DNA from 2 places in the Mycolicibacterium sp. XJ879 genome. Region 1 is predicted to be linked to the other one. Evidence: riboswitches for the same ligand, from Rfam matches in the RefSeq annotation. Region 1 holds a riboswitch; the other holds the start of a gene.
What was found. A riboswitch is a leader RNA that binds a small molecule or an ion and turns the genes downstream of it on or off. The one in region 1 is predicted to bind cobalamin.
Positions count from the first base shown of each region.

Region 2: it holds a riboswitch for cobalamin, as region 1 does, so the genes downstream of both, metE (5-methyltetrahydropteroyltriglutamate--homocysteine S-methyltransferase) here and ABQF13_RS16500 (FecCD family ABC transporter permease) in region 1, are expected to answer to the same signal.

Region 1 is NZ_JBEFTH010000007.1:9,934-17,373, forward strand. It holds gene ABQF13_RS16490 (ABC transporter substrate-binding protein) at 1-36, opposite strand, end outside; gene ABQF13_RS16495 (ABC transporter ATP-binding protein) at 33-836, opposite strand; gene ABQF13_RS16500 (FecCD family ABC transporter permease) at 833-1,873, opposite strand; cobalamin riboswitch at 1,968-2,157, opposite strand; gene ABQF13_RS16505 (alpha/beta fold hydrolase) at 2,451-3,191, shown strand; gene ABQF13_RS16510 (hypothetical protein) at 3,232-4,005, shown strand; gene ABQF13_RS16515 (MBL fold metallo-hydrolase) at 4,085-4,999, shown strand; gene ABQF13_RS16520 (GGDEF domain-containing protein) at 5,004-5,978, opposite strand; gene ABQF13_RS16525 (FKBP-type peptidyl-prolyl cis-trans isomerase) at 6,568-7,206, shown strand; gene ABQF13_RS16530 (putative quinol monooxygenase) at 7,207-7,440, opposite strand, start outside.
Region 2 is NZ_JBEFTH010000002.1:359,569-367,008, reverse strand. It holds gene ABQF13_RS05515 (hypothetical protein) at 1-892, shown strand, start outside; gene ABQF13_RS05510 (hypothetical protein) at 897-1,058, shown strand; gene ABQF13_RS05505 (hypothetical protein) at 1,052-1,471, shown strand; gene ABQF13_RS05500 (hypothetical protein) at 1,468-2,766, shown strand; gene ABQF13_RS05495 (isochorismatase family protein) at 2,785-3,336, shown strand; gene metE (5-methyltetrahydropteroyltriglutamate--homocysteine S-methyltransferase) at 3,329-5,602, opposite strand; cobalamin riboswitch at 5,715-5,921, opposite strand; gene glgX (glycogen debranching protein GlgX) at 6,022-7,440, shown strand, end outside.

The sequences.
Region 1 (7,440 bases):
GGCCAGGCTGACCCGAAGGTGTTGTGCCACTGTCATATTCCTCGTGATTCGTTGAATGCCGGATCGGCGTGGGTGAGCAGGAGATGGCTACGGCCCGTCGTGGGATGGGCGACGACGTCACCGGCAACGTCGAACACCTCCCACAACAGCCGCGAGTTCAGCACCTCGGTGGGTGGCCCGTGCGCGAAGAGGGTCCCGCCGGCGACGACGGCGACCGCGTCGAAATGCCGTAGTACGAGGTCGAGGTCGTGCATCGCGGCGACGACCGTGCATTCGAGGTCATCGAGGATCCGCATGAACCTCAGCCGCCAAGCGGCATCGAGGTGGTTGGTGGGTTCGTCGAGTACGAGTACCGATGTGCGCTGAGCCAGCGCCCGCGCAAGCACGACGCGGTGGCGCTCACCACCGGAGAGTTGTGAGCACGACCGATCGCCCCATCCGCGCAGCCCAACGGCGTCCAGCGCGTCGTCGATGATGCCCTGCTCTCCCAGCCCCGCGCCCGACCACGGATTGCGGTACGGGGTCCGCCCCAGCCCGACGGCTTCGGCGACCGTGAGCTCACCCGAAGGCCGCTCCTCCTGCCCGACCACCGCGATCGTGTGGGCCCGGCGCCGGGCGGGCATGCGGTGCAGATCTTCCCCGTCGACCCGGATCGCCCCGGACGCCGGCGCGTCCAAGCCCGACAGGACACGCAGCAGCGTGGTCTTACCTGAGCCGTTCGGCCCGACCACCGCCAACCGGGTGCCGGCGGGAATCGCCAGATCCACACCGGCCACCACGGTTCTGCCACCGCGGCGACACTCGAAGCCCTGCGCGCACATCGCGGCCGCACTCATGTGCTGTTTCCGAACTCGTAGCGGCGGCGCCCCATCAGGAACAGGAACACCGGTGCGCCGATCAGACCGGTGACGATGCCCAGCGGCATCTCCCGCGGTGCTGCCATCTCGCGCGAGATCACGTCGACCCACACCAGAAACAACGCCCCGGTGCAGACGGCGACCGGCAGCATCGCGCGATGGGTTGCCCCCACCACCAGCCGCGCGGCGTGCGGCACGATGAGCCCGACGAACCCGATGCCGCCGGAAACGGCGACCAGCACGCCGACCAGAACCGCCTGGATCAGGAACAGTGCGTTGCGCAGGGCGGGTACCGGCACGCCGAGGGAGGTGGCCGTGTCGGCGCCTGCGGCGTAGGCGTCGAGCCACGAATGGATCAGCAGCGCCCCGATGAACGAGATCAGCACCACCGCACCGGCGAGCGGCACCTTCGCCCACGTCGCACCGGCGACGCTGCCGAGCAGCCAGAACATCACGCTTTCGGCGGCGTGCGGATCGCCCGCCGTGAACACCAGCAGCGACGACAACGCCATGAACGCCGACGACAGCACCACGCCGGACAGGATCAGGCGCAGCGCGGTGAGCCCGCCCTGGGCGCGCGCCACCAGATAGACGGTCAGCGTCGCGACCAGCGCGCCCATCAGCGCACCGCCGGACAACGCCCATATCCCCAGCCCGGCCAGCGCGCCCAGCGTCATCACTGCCGTCGCGCCCACCGCCGCACCCGCCGAGACGCCCAGCAGATACGGTTCGGCCAGCGGGTTGCGGACCAGGGCCTGCATCAGCGCGCCGGCCAGCGCCAGACCCGCGCCGACGATCGCCGCCAGCACCGAGCGCGGCAAGCGCAGATCCCAGACGATGACGTCGTATCCCGTCTCGACGGTTGCGCCGGTGAAGCGGCCGATGACGGTGCGCCACACGTCACCTAGCGGAATCTGCTCGGCGCCGAAGGCGACCGAGACGACGATGCTCACCGCCGTGAGGATCGCGAGCACCGTGGTCAGTGCGACAACCGAGACACGTCGCACCGTCGGCACGGGCGTCGCGCCGGTGCGACGAAGTGTCTTCTCGGTGACAGTCACGTCGAGAACTTGCCTCAATATGCCGGGGTATCCGAGCGCGAGATACCGGTGGACACAAGTGAGAACGGCAGGTCTTCGGACTCGGGATCGTCCGGACTCGACGCCTTCCCAGGATTCCAGTGGCCTCCCAGTGACTAATGTCGAGCCCGTCCCCCATACCGCTGCGCGCCAGTTCCGGATTCCCACCGGATTCCCTGACACCCGCATACACGGATGTGACCGTTCTCAACGGCTGAGGCTACCTCATGGCGATTTTGCGGTAAGAAGGATTTGTTGAGCGTTACCGTGGCTCGATCGTGCATTGCCGCGTCGGCAGGAGGTGTTCTTGCTGGGCTTAGCTGACGGCGGGTTCAAGTGCGCCGACGCGCGCAGGCACTATCTGGCAGCGTATGACGAGTTACGGGCGCTGAGCCCGCCACCGAATGTCGTACACGACGTTCCAACCAGGTTCGGCACCGTTCGGGTATACCAGCACGGGCCGGCCGACGGCATACCCGTCGTGCTGATACACGGCTTTTTCCTGACGTCGGCGATGTGGTGGGAGCAAGTCGCGGGGTTGGCAAGCGATTTCACCGTTTACACGTTGGATATGTTGGGCCAACCCGGGGCAAGCATTCAGTCGAAAACGATGTTCGCTCCCGCAGATTGCGCACGCAGCATCGACGAAGTCCTCGAGGGGCTGAGACTGCGTGCAGTACACCTCGTCGGGCATTCGTACGGCGGTTGGCTCGCCACCCACACTGCGGCGCGTGCGCCCGGTCGGCTGGCGACCGTGACACTGGTTGATCCGGCCAGCACGGTGGCGCGGACTTCTGCAACGTTCTGGCGAAGTCTTGCGCTCATAATGTCGCGCCCACGTTCCGTGCGAGCCGGAAGAGCCGCGGCATGGATTGCGGGCCACCCCACACCGGGCAGCTCCATCGATACGCTTGCCCGGTTGTTCACGGCAGGATTCGCGGCCTTCGCTCCACCCGTGCGCACACCAGCGCTGCGCTTCCCCAGCGACCGTCTGTTGCGTTCAGTATCTATCCCGGTCCAAGTTCTTCTGGCGGGCAACACCGTTCACGATTCAGAAAGGGAATTCGACGGATGCAGTCCGTGGTGCCGGCGTGGCGATATCACCTCTGGCCCACCGCGTCCCACGCCTTGCCAGCCGAGATCCCTGACGAGATCAATGCGTGTATCCGTCAGTTCGCGATCGAACACCGTAAAAGTGCTTAGCCGGGACAACTATCTGCTAATTTCACGGGGTGGCACTGCGCCGAAGAGGTGAACCAGCCCGAATCAGGTTCATAGCCACGGTTATCGCCGGATTGGCGGTCGTAGCCGGCGTCGCCTGCGGGGGCACGACAGAACCTGCGGCAGCCCCGCCGGAGGCTGCGGTAGCCGCGCCGGAAACGCCGACGTTCACCTGTCGCGGGCACGACGAACCGCGTACCCCGCGAAGCGTCGATGCGATTCAAGACGACACCGAGGACGACGACACCGCAATCCTCGGCGGCGTCTACGGAGACCCCGGGGCCGCCACCCGGTTCTGGGCGCAGCAGAGCGAGAGCGACTGCGGTCTGATGGCCACCCGCATGGTCGTCGGTGAAGTCACCGGTACTGCCCCCACCGAACGCGAGATCATCGACCTTGCAGCCGCCACGCCAAGCCAGTGCTCACCAGGCGAACCGGTGTACGACGAGAGTGTCGATCCCAGCGACGGCGGCGTCGGCCACGGCACCTGCTCGACCGATCTGCTGCTCCTCCTGGAGCACTACGGGATCGACGCGGATTACACCAACGACGCCGAAGCCGCCGACGGCGGGTTCGACACCGGCATCGACGCGCTGGCCGGCTATCTCGGCAACGGGCAACAGGCGATGGTGTGCGTGAACTCCCGCATCATCTGGGACACCGAAGGCGACCGGACCAACTGCGGTCACATGATCACCGTCGCGGCCATCGATTTCGACAACGACGCGGTCTATCTCGGCGACAGCGGCAGCGACGACACGCGCGGCGAGCAGGTCAGCATCGATGTGTTCGAATCCGCCTGGGCCACCGGTGACCACGAACTCGTGGTCACCGCCCCCTCTGGATAACTCCTCGCACTGCGGCGCGTTCTACGGGAAAGACAGGGCAATCCCATGTCTTCGGGACAAGGCGCTCAGGAGGAGAACCATGAGCTTGGACAACGTTTCCCACTTCGGTACCCAAGGGCTCGACGAGTTGGTGCCCTCGCGATATGCGGTGGCGGTCGGCGACATCGAGGTGTTGGTGATCAGCGACGGAGTATTGCCGATCACCAGCAAGACGATGGCGACCAACGCCGACGCAGTCGAGTTCGAAGGTTGGCTGAACGACAGGTTTCTGCCACCGGATGTGCTCGACTGGCCGCTGAACGTGGTCGTGGTGCGCAGCGGCCAGCGGACCATCCTCGTCGACGCCGGGCTGGGCTTGGAGTTTCCGGACTTTCCGCGGGCCGGGCAGTTGGGCCGGCGGATGGCGGCCGCCGGGATCGATCCCGCAAGCGTGACCGACGTGGTGCTCACCCATTTACACATGGATCACGTCGGCGGCCTGCTCACCGAAGGGTTGAAGGAGCGGCTTCGCCCGGATCTGCAGATTCACGTGGCGAGCCTCGAGGCCGAGTTCTGGGAGGCGCCCGATTTCTCCCGGACCGATATGCCTCAGCCAGTGCCGGACGTGCTCCGGCGGGTCGCCGCGCAGTTCCTGGACGAGTACCGCGGCCAGCTGCGAACGTTCGAGTCCGAGTACGAAGTGGCGCCGGGTGTGCTCGTGTCTCGTACGGGAGGCCACACTCCGGGACACAGCATTGTCCGCCTCGCCTCCGGCGGCGAGCGACTGACATTCGCCGGCGACGCTGTGTTCGCACCAGGTTTCGATAACCCCGAGTGGCACAACGGCTTTGAGCACGATCCTGAGGAGTCGGTGCGGGTGCGGGTCGGCCTGTTGCGCGAGTTGGCGGCGACCGGCGAGTCGATGGTGGCCACTCACCTGCCGTTCCCGTCGGTTTGCCGGGTGGCATATGCAGGCGACGTGTTTCGGTGTGTACCTGCCGTCTGGGATTACTGACCGCTCAGTTTGTTTCGCGGTCGACGGATACCAGCGTCGGATGGTGGCAGACGCGGTTGCCGCCAGCGCGTTTGGCCTCATACATCGCCAGGTCCGAAGTGCGGATCAGCGCATCGATTAGTTGGAGGTTGTCTCTGGGCGAGTAGCCATCAAGCGGTGCGCCCGCGGTGCCGATACTCGCAGTCACCGAAAACGGGATTCTGGCGATAGCTCCGCGCAGTCGCTCGGCCATCTTGGCTGGGTTCGGGCTGTCATCGAGGTCGGCGACCAAAAACTCCTCTCCCCCGAGCCGACAGATGACCGCTGTGGCGCGGCAGTTCTCCTGAAGCGTCGCGCTCACCATCACCAAGGCCTCATCACCCGCGGCGTGGCCGAGGGTGTCGTTGAGTTGCTTGAAGTTGTCGAGGTCGACCATCGCCATGACGAGATACATTCCCGTACGGGGTCGATCGAGCATCATCAGTTCATAGACCGTGTTGTGGAACGACCGCCGATTGTGCAACCCGGTGAGCGAATCGCGGTCGGAACCGCGCAGGTCGGTTCGCAACGTCTGCATCAACGACTGGATCCCAAAGGGCACACCGATGTTCAGCGCTCCGACCGTGAGGAACGACGCGACCGCCAGCGCGACGTCGCCGCTGGTGGCGATGAGCCGGTACGAGAGGATGGTCGCGCACACCATGGCGAAGCCCAGGTTGACCATCGTGAGGCCGCTGGTGTGGAAGTAGGCGACGACACCGCCGATGACGGCGAAGATCGTGCACCCCATCAAACCCGTGTACGGGTTGGACATCGAAAGAGCCATTGCGCCGATCGCAATGCCGGCCGAAATGGAATACACCACTGACTGCCGCCGGGTGGGCCAGCGCAGCAACCACAGCAGTGCACCGCCGACGCCGACTCCTACGGCAAGGATGGCGACGACGGTGGTCGCGGTGTGGTTGGGGCCGGCCGGACTCCACAGCAACAGGATGGGCAAGGCAGCGAACACAAGCGTGAAGGCGGACGTCGCGTATCGCCAGAACTTCTGGAGTCCCCGCTCGTTCAGGTATGCGCTGAGCCAGTCATATTGGTCCTGTTGCTTCCACAATCGCGCGGCCCAGCGGACCATCCCCACCCCCGCGTTTCCCGATGCACGAGACCGTTATTCCACATCAGCGGCGCTAATCTTGTTCGACGACACAGCCAAAGAAGAAGCTCGCGAAGTTTACATTAGAAGAGTTCGGTCTAGTTGGTGGCACATCAACTAAAATGCGCTGACCATCGGTTTCAGCAACGTCGATTTCCATATGAACTCAAGTGTCGGCTTCGCGCGGAAACGCCGGTTGCATAGCCGGTAACCCGACGTCAACCCGGTCTCTTTAAAGCCTCAATAGTTCTTGGGCTCTATTGCAATGCGCATAGCAGTCATAGGCAGCAAATTGCTCCTGCAATTCGCGGAGGGGCCGAGGTACGGCAGCGGCCTCGTTAGCCGAAACAGTGACCGGCCCGGTTACGCGCGAAGGGATCCCCACGCCGTCACCGCGGCAACCATGAGTACACGGGGCCCTGCTGTAGCGTGACGCAGCGTGAACTTCTCCCGTAGGCCCTCGTCCGTCGTCATCGCGGCTTGCGCCGCGACCTTCGCGATGACGCTCGCCGCATGTGGCTCCGATGCCGAAACCACAGCCACAACTACCAGTGCTCCGTCTATCGACGAACTCGTCGCACCCTCCGTCACCGAATCGGCGCCGCCCGCAGCGGCCAGCGCTTGCCCGTCTGCGCCGCCGGATGCCGCCGGCACTGCTGAATGGAACCTGACCGGCGACACGGGCAGCGTCGCAGTCACTGGATCCACCGATACGACGGCGCCGAAGATCGACGTGACCGCACCGTTCAGCGTGTCCGAGACGCAGGTGCAGACGCTGCAGGCCGGTGAAGGGCCGGTGGTCGCAGACTCCGCCACGGTGTTGGTCTGCTACATGGGCGTCAACGGTCGTGACGGCACCGTGTTCGACAACAGCTACGAGCGCGGCGCCCCGGTGGACTTCCCGCTCACCGGGGTGGTGCCGGGCTTCCAGAAAGCCATCGCGGGACAGACGGTCGGATCCACCGTCGGTGTCGCGATGACATCGGAGGACGGCTACCCGCAAGGCCAGCCCGCCGCGGGTATCCAGCCCGGCGACTCCCTCGTTTTCGCGATCAAGATCCTCGACGCCGCCAACTGATCAACCCGGCCCGAACAACGAGCGGGCATCGGCGACTTCGTATTCGGCGACCGATGCCGAAATAATCGCTGCGCCGTGGTCGTTATCGGGTCCGCTGCCGCGGAAGGCTTCGACCGCGGATCGCGACTCCCACCGCTCGAAGACGTTGACGCGACCGGGGTCGATCAGGTCGGCGGTGATTGCGAAGTCCAGACACCCAGGTGCACGACGGCCCTGTTCGACAACGCTCATGCA
Region 2 (7,440 bases), on a different contig from region 1:
CGCGGCGGTGCTCGTCGAACTGATCGCGCTGACCCCACTGCTGAAGCGGCCGATCGTGTTCGGCCTGGTCAGCGGCCTGGCGATCGGCACCGTCGGGCTCTGGCTGGAGTCGCTGTGGATCAACGCCGTCTACCCCTACCCGTGGGAGACCAGCCTGTGGGCCGAGGGGCTGGCGATGGCGGTTCCGGTCGCCGTGCTCACCGGCGCCTGCGGCGCGCTGCTCGGCATGGTGCTCTGCGGTGAACGGTTGCCGCGACGCGCCCTCGGAATCGGGCTGGTCGCACTCACCGTCGTCGTCATCGGCGCCGCCACAGCCAACGGGCTGCGCTACAACGTTCCGGAAAGCGCCACCGCAACAATCACTCTCACCGAGGCGCCGAGTATCGGCGACCAACAGCAGGCCACCGCCGACATCCAACTCACCCCCGCAAACCTGCTCAGCGACAATCCCAATTGGGTGTCGGTGCTGGGCTGGCAGGGCGGCATCGCCAATCAGCGCGGGCTCTTCATCGACCACCTGGAGGAGGTCGGCCCCGGCCACTACCGCTCGACGAAGCCGATGCCGGTTTCGGGTTCGTGGAAGACGCTGCTTCGGGTGCACGACGGTAAGACGTTGGCCGCGGTGCCGCTCTACCTGGCCGGCGACCCCGGTATCGGTGCGGAGGAGGTGCCGGCCGAGGCTCAGACGACGCGTCCGTTCGTCGCCGAGATCACGATCCTGCAGCGTGAGCGCAGCCCGGACATCCCCGAGGCGTTGTGGCTGATCGGTTGCTTGATCGTGCTGTTCTGCACGTTGGCCATGGTCGCCGGCGTCACCTGGGGCGGGGGCCGGATCAACAGGCACGAACCGACCGGCAGCGAGGCGGAATTGCGACCAACAGTGCAGGCGTGACGGCATGACGGAAGTCCCCAACGACCCGAACGTCGTCATCCTGGCCGACCATCCGATCTGGCTCGCCGTGCCGGCGTTCGCTCCGGCGATCGTGGTCGCGGCCGTCGTCGTGTACATCGCCGTGAAGAATCGCCGCAAACGCGAGAACAAAGATGGAGGATCGTGATCAGTCGTAAGGCACTTGTCGTCCTGGCCACTGCCGCCGTTGTCGCCGTCGGATGCGGCTCACAAGACGGCGACACCGCGGAGGGCACCTCGCCGCCGGCGACGACCGTCAACCCGTCGGACATGACCGACCAGCAGCGCCCGACCGATCGCGTAACCCTCGACGTCACCATCGAAGGGGGCCAGGTCGATCCCACCAACGCCCAGTTGGAGGCCAAGGTCGGCGAACCGATCGTCATCCGCGTCAACAGCGACGCCCCCGACGAACTGCACGTGCACTCCACCCCTGAACACACCTTCCCGGTCAAGGCGGAACCGGGCCAGCAGTTTCAGTTCACCGTCGACGTGCCCGGTCGCGTCGACGTGGAGTTGCACGACGCGAACAAGACCGTCGCGACCATCCAGGTGCGGTGAGAACCGACCCGTCGCTGGCCGTACTGGCGCACGGCCTTGGCGGCTCGACCGATCTGCCGATCCCGTTCACCTACGCCCTGATCGGCGCCGCCTGGACGCTGACCTTCACGTTCGCCATCGTCGCGTTCGCGTGGCGCAAACCCCGCTTCGATCCCGACAAGCCCGCACACGCGTTGCCGCGCTGGGTGACGACGGTGATCGACGCACCCGTCACCCGGTGGGTCGTCGCGCTGGCCGGTTTGGCGTTCGCCGTGTGGGTGGCGGTGGCGTCCATCATCGGACCACAGGACGCCGACAACCCGTTACCCGGCGTGTTCTATGTGCTGATCTGGGTCGGCGTGGTGGCGCTGTCGCTGGTGGCCGGCCCGGTGTGGCGGGCGATCTCACCCGTTCGCGCGGTGCATCGGCTCGGGGGTTGGCGCTCTCTGGGCCGCGCCTACCCGGCGGCGTTGGGATACTGGCCTGCCGCGCTGGGCCTGTTCGCGTTCGTGTGGTTGGAGCTCGCCAGCCCCGACCCCGGATCGCTTGGCGCCATCCGGATTTGGTTGCTGATCTATCTGGTGATCACGCTGGCAGGTGGGCTGCTGTGTGGTCCGCGTTGGTATGGCCGGGCCGATCCGTTCGAGGTATACAGCGTGGTGGTGTCGCGGCTGTCGCCGTGGCGGCGCGACCCGCGCAGCGGGCTGGTCGCGTTCGGCAATCCGTTCGATCACCTGCCGTCGTTGCCGATCCGGTCCGGGATCGTCGCGGTCATGGCCGTGCTGCTGGGATCGACTGCGTTCGACAGCTTTTCGGCGATGCCGCGCTGGCGCGATTTCGTCGACGAGAACTCCACGTCCACCCTGACCGCCACCTTGATCCGCACGGCAGGTCTGCTGCTGTTCATCGGGGTGGTCGCGGGCACGTTCTGGCTGGCCGCAATTGCGACCGGAGGCGTCGACCGCGAACAGCGCCGCGCGCTGCCCGGACAGATGGCGCATTCGCTGATCCCCATCGTGATCGGCTATGTCTTCGCGCACTACCTGACCTACCTGGTGGAACGCGGTCAGCAGACGATCATCCTGCTGTTCGGGCTCGACGCGGAAGTCAACTACGTACTGTCGCTTCATCCTTCGCTGCTGGCCACCATCAAGGTCGGTAGCGTACTGGCCGGCCACGTCGCCGGGGTGATCGCCGCGCACGACCGCGCGCTGCGGCTGCTGCCCGCCGACCACCAGCTCACCGGTCAGCTCGCGATGATGCTGGTGATGGTCGGCTACACGTTCACCGGGCTGTATCTGCTCTTCGGCGGATGACGGCGCTACGGTTGAGGTATGAAGGCGCTGATCATCGTCGACGTGCAAAACGACTTCTGCGAGGGCGGTTCGCTGGCCGTGACCGGCGGCGGCGAGGTGGCCCGCAACGTCACCCGCCTCCTCGCCGACCGATCCGACTACGCACATATCGTGGCCACCAAGGACTTTCACATCGATCCCGGTGACCACTTCTCCGACAACCCCGACTACAAGGTGTCCTGGCCCAGGCATTGCGTCGCCGATACCGTCGGCGCGGAGTTTCACCCGGAGTTCGACGCCACCGCCGTGGAAGCCGTCTTCCGCAAGGGCCACTATTCGGCGGCCTACAGCGGGTTCGAGGGCACCGACGACGACGGCACCGCGCTCGCCGACTGGTTACGGCAGCGCGGCGTCGACGAGGTCGACGTGGTCGGGATCGCCACCGACCACTGCGTTAGGGCCACCGCCGCCGACGCCAACGCCGCCGGTTTCACCACCCGGGTGCTGCTGGATCTCACCGCGGGCGTGGCCCCGGATTCGACCGCCACAGCCCTCGAGGAATTGCGCGCGGCCGGCGTGCAGGTCAGCTAGCCGAGCCGCGCACCTGCGTCGCTGCCGCGACCATATTGCGCAGCGACGCCGTCACCTCATCGGTCCTGCGGGTCTTGAGCCCGCAGTCCGGGTTGACCCACAACCGCTCTGCCGGAACGGCTTCCAGCGCCTCGCGCAGCAACGTCGCCATCTCCTCGGTGCCGGGCACCCGCGGCGAGTGGATGTCGTAGACACCTGGCCCGACGCTGTTGGCGAACCCCGCGGCGTTGAGATCCTCCAGCACCTCCATATCCGAACGCGCCGCCTCGATCGACGTCACATCGGCGTCGAGCGCGGCGATCGCGCCGATCACTTCACCGAACTCCGAATAGCACAGGTGGGTGTGGATCTGGGTGGCGTCCGCGACACCCGACGTGGACAGCCGGAACGCATCGACCGCCCACCGCAGATAGGCGTCTTTGTCTTTCGACCGCAGCGGCAGTAACTCGCGCAGCGCCGGCTCGTCGACCTGGATGATGCCGATGCCGGCCGATTCCAGATCGACCGTCTCGTCGCGGATGGCCAACGCGACCTGCGCCGCCGTCTCCGCCAGCGGCTGATCATCACGAACGAACGACCACGCCAGGATCGTCACCGGACCGGTGAGCATGCCCTTGACCGGCTTGTCGGTCAGCGACTGCGCGTAGCTCATCCACTCCACGGTCATCGGTTGGCGCCGCGCGACATCGCCGTACAGGATCGGCGGGCGCACGCACCGGCTGCCGTAGGACTGCACCCAGCCGTTCTGTGTCGCGAAGAAGCCGTCGAGTTGCTCGGCGAAGTACTGCACCATGTCGTTGCGTTCCGGTTCGCCGTGCACCAGCACGTCGATGCCGAGGTCCTCTTGCAGCTTGATCACCTCGGCGATCTCGGCCTTCATCCTGCGCACGTATTCGGCGTAGTCGATCTTGCCGGTCCTCAACTCGGCGCGGGCCACCCGGATGGCCGACGTCTGCGGATACGACCCGATGGTGGTCGTCGGCAACACCGGCAGCTTCAGCCGCTCCTGCTGGGCGGCGCGACGCTTGTCGGCCGGTCCCCGCTTGGCGCCCGACGCGGCGATCGAGGAAATCCGCGACCGCACCTGTTCGTTGGTCAGGCGCGGGTCGGAGCGCCGCGACGCGGCGGCGGCGTTGGACGCGGCCACCTCGGCCGAAATGGCGTCGCGCCCGGTCGTGATGCCCCGCGACAGCGCCACCACCTCGGCGACCTTCTCGAACCCGAACGCCAGCCAGCTGCGCAACTGCGCGTCCAACCCCTCCTCGGCGTCCAGCGAATACGGCACGTGCAGCGTCGAGCATGACGTCGAGACCGCCACGTGGTCGGCCAGGCCCATCAGCGTCGCCAGCGTCGCCAGCGCGGACTCCAGGTTCGTGCGCCAGATGTTGCGGCCGTCGACGACGCCGGCCACCAGGGTCTTGGTGGCCAGCTCGGGCACCGCCGCCACCGCCGACACTCCCCCGGCGACGAGGTCGACCCCGATGGCCTCCACCGGTGTCCGGGCCAGCGCGGGCAACGCGGCGGTGAGCTCGCCGAAGTAGGTCGCGACGAACAGCGCCGGCCGTCTGGTCAACCGGCCCAGCGTCGCGTACGTCCGCTGGGCCAACTCCGCGGTGTTGTCGAGGATGTCGGTCACCAGCACCGGCTCGTCGAACTGCACCCACGCCGCGCCGGCATTGGTCAGCTCCCCGAGCAGCTCCGCGTACACCGCGACGAGCTCGTCCAGCCGATCGATCGGCGCGGCGGCTCCGTCGACGGCCTTGGACAGCGCCAGGAAGGTGATCGGGCCGACGAGCACCGGGCGCGCGGGCACGTCGAGGGCTTGCGCCTCCTTCAGCTCGGCCAGCACCTTGGCCGGATCCAGCGTAAACCTGGTGTCGGGGCCCAGCTCGGGCACGATGTAGTGGTAGTTGGTGTCGAACCACTTGGTCATTTCCAGCGGTGCGATCTCGTCGTTGCCGCGGGCCGCGGCGAAGTAGCGGTCCAGATCATCGGCCACCCCCGCGACGCGTGGCGGTAGCGCCCCGACCATCACCGCGGTGTCGAGCACCTGGTCGTAGTAGGAGAAGGTGTTCACCGGCACGGAGTCCAGCCCGGCGGCGACGAGGGCTTCCCAGGTGTCGCGGCGCAGCTGCGCGGCCACCGATTCCAGCTCGCTGCGATCGGAGTTGCCTGCCCAGTACTTCTCGGCGGCGCGCTTGAGTTCGCGGTTCGGCCCGATGCGGGGAGATCCGAGAATGGTGGCGTTGAAAGCGGTGGTGTTCATGACGTGGTCCTCTTGCTACGGCGGATGGTCATCGCCGGGGACGCGCACCGAATACGGGTTTTCACCGCTTCGGCCACTGCCCATTCCACGAGGCGATGAACCACCGGACGCGGCGCGTCCGGCACAGCTGGCAGGTCTTCGGACTCGCAGGCACGCACCGAAGTGCACCTAGTGGCCGTCGCTTCCCGGCCCCGGTGGGCCAGTGCTGATGACGGCAGTCGTTCCTGCATACCGCTGCGGGACAGTCCCGGATTCTCACCGGGTTCCCTCTCGCCACACATGTGGCTCGATGCCGACGCCAAACTTCAGCGCCAACAGACCAACTGCACCGCCCACCCTATCCGACGGACCACGGTTGCGATGCGCCGCGATTGGGCATCCCCCGTATCGTCTCGTTCACCGATCACTGGAGTGCAATCTTGGAAGTCTGGCCCGGCAAGGCATATCCCCTCGGCGCCACCTACGACGGCACCGGCACCAACTTCGCCCTGTTCAGCGAGGTCGCCGACAAGGTGGAGTTGTGTCTGTTCGACGTTGACGGCACCGAATCCCGGCTGACGCTGCCCGAGGTCGACGGGTTCGTCTGGCACGGCTTCATCCCCAACATCGAACCCGGCCAGCGCTACGGGTACCGGGTGCACGGCCCCTACGACCCGGCCGAGGGACAGCGCTGCAACCCGAACAAGCTGCTGGCCGACCCGTACTCGAAAGCCATCGACGGCAACTTCGACTGGGGCCAGGCGCTGTTCGGTTACACCTTCGGTGAACCCGACAGCCGCAACGACGACGACTCGGCGGCGTCCATGCCGAAGTCCGTCGTCATCAACCCGTTCTTCGACTGGGGCAGCGACCGCCCGCCCGGCTACGAGTACGCCGACACCGTCATCTACGAAGCCCACGTCAAGGGGCTGACCCAGACGCATCCCGACATCCCCGAACAGATCCGCGGCACCTACGCGGCCGTCGCGCATCCGGTGATCATCGAGCATCTGACCTCGCTGGGGGTCACCGCGCTCGAGTTGATGCCGGTGCACCACTTCGCCAACGACTCCACGCTCCTGGAGAAGGGCCTCACCAACTACTGGGGCTACAACACCATCGGCTTCTTCGCCCCGGACGCCAAGTACAGCTCCAGCCCCAACCCCGGCGGACAGGTGCAGGAGTTCAAGGCGATGGTGCGTGCGCTACACGAAGCCGGCATCGAGGTGCTGCTCGACGTCGTCTACAACCACACCGCCGAGGGCAACCACCTGGGCCCGACGGCCAGCTTCCGCGGTATCGACAACGCGGCCTACTACCGGCTGGTCGAGGACGACAAGCGCTACTACATGGACTACACCGGCACCGGCAACAGCCTCAACGTCGGACACCCGCATTCACTGCAGCTCATCATGGATTCGCTGCGCTACTGGGTCACCGAGATGCACGTCGACGGCTTCCGCTTCGATCTGGCCTCCACACTGGCCCGCGAGTTCTACGACGTGGACCGGCTGTCGACGTTCTTCGAACTCGTGCAGCAGGATCCGACGGTCAGCCAGGTCAAGCTGATCGCCGAGCCGTGGGACGTCGGACCCGGCGGCTACCAGGTCGGCAACTTCCCGCCGCAGTGGACCGAGTGGAACGGGAAGTACCGCGACACGGTTCGCGACTACTGGCGCGGTGAGCCGGCGACCATCGACGAGTTCGCCTACCGGCTGACCGGCTCGGCCGACCTCTACGAGCACACCGCGCGCAGGCCCGTCGCCTCCATCAACTTCGTCACCGCACACGACGGCTTCACGCTTCGTGACCTGGTGTCCTACAACGAAAAGCACAACGAGGCCAACGGCGAGGACAAC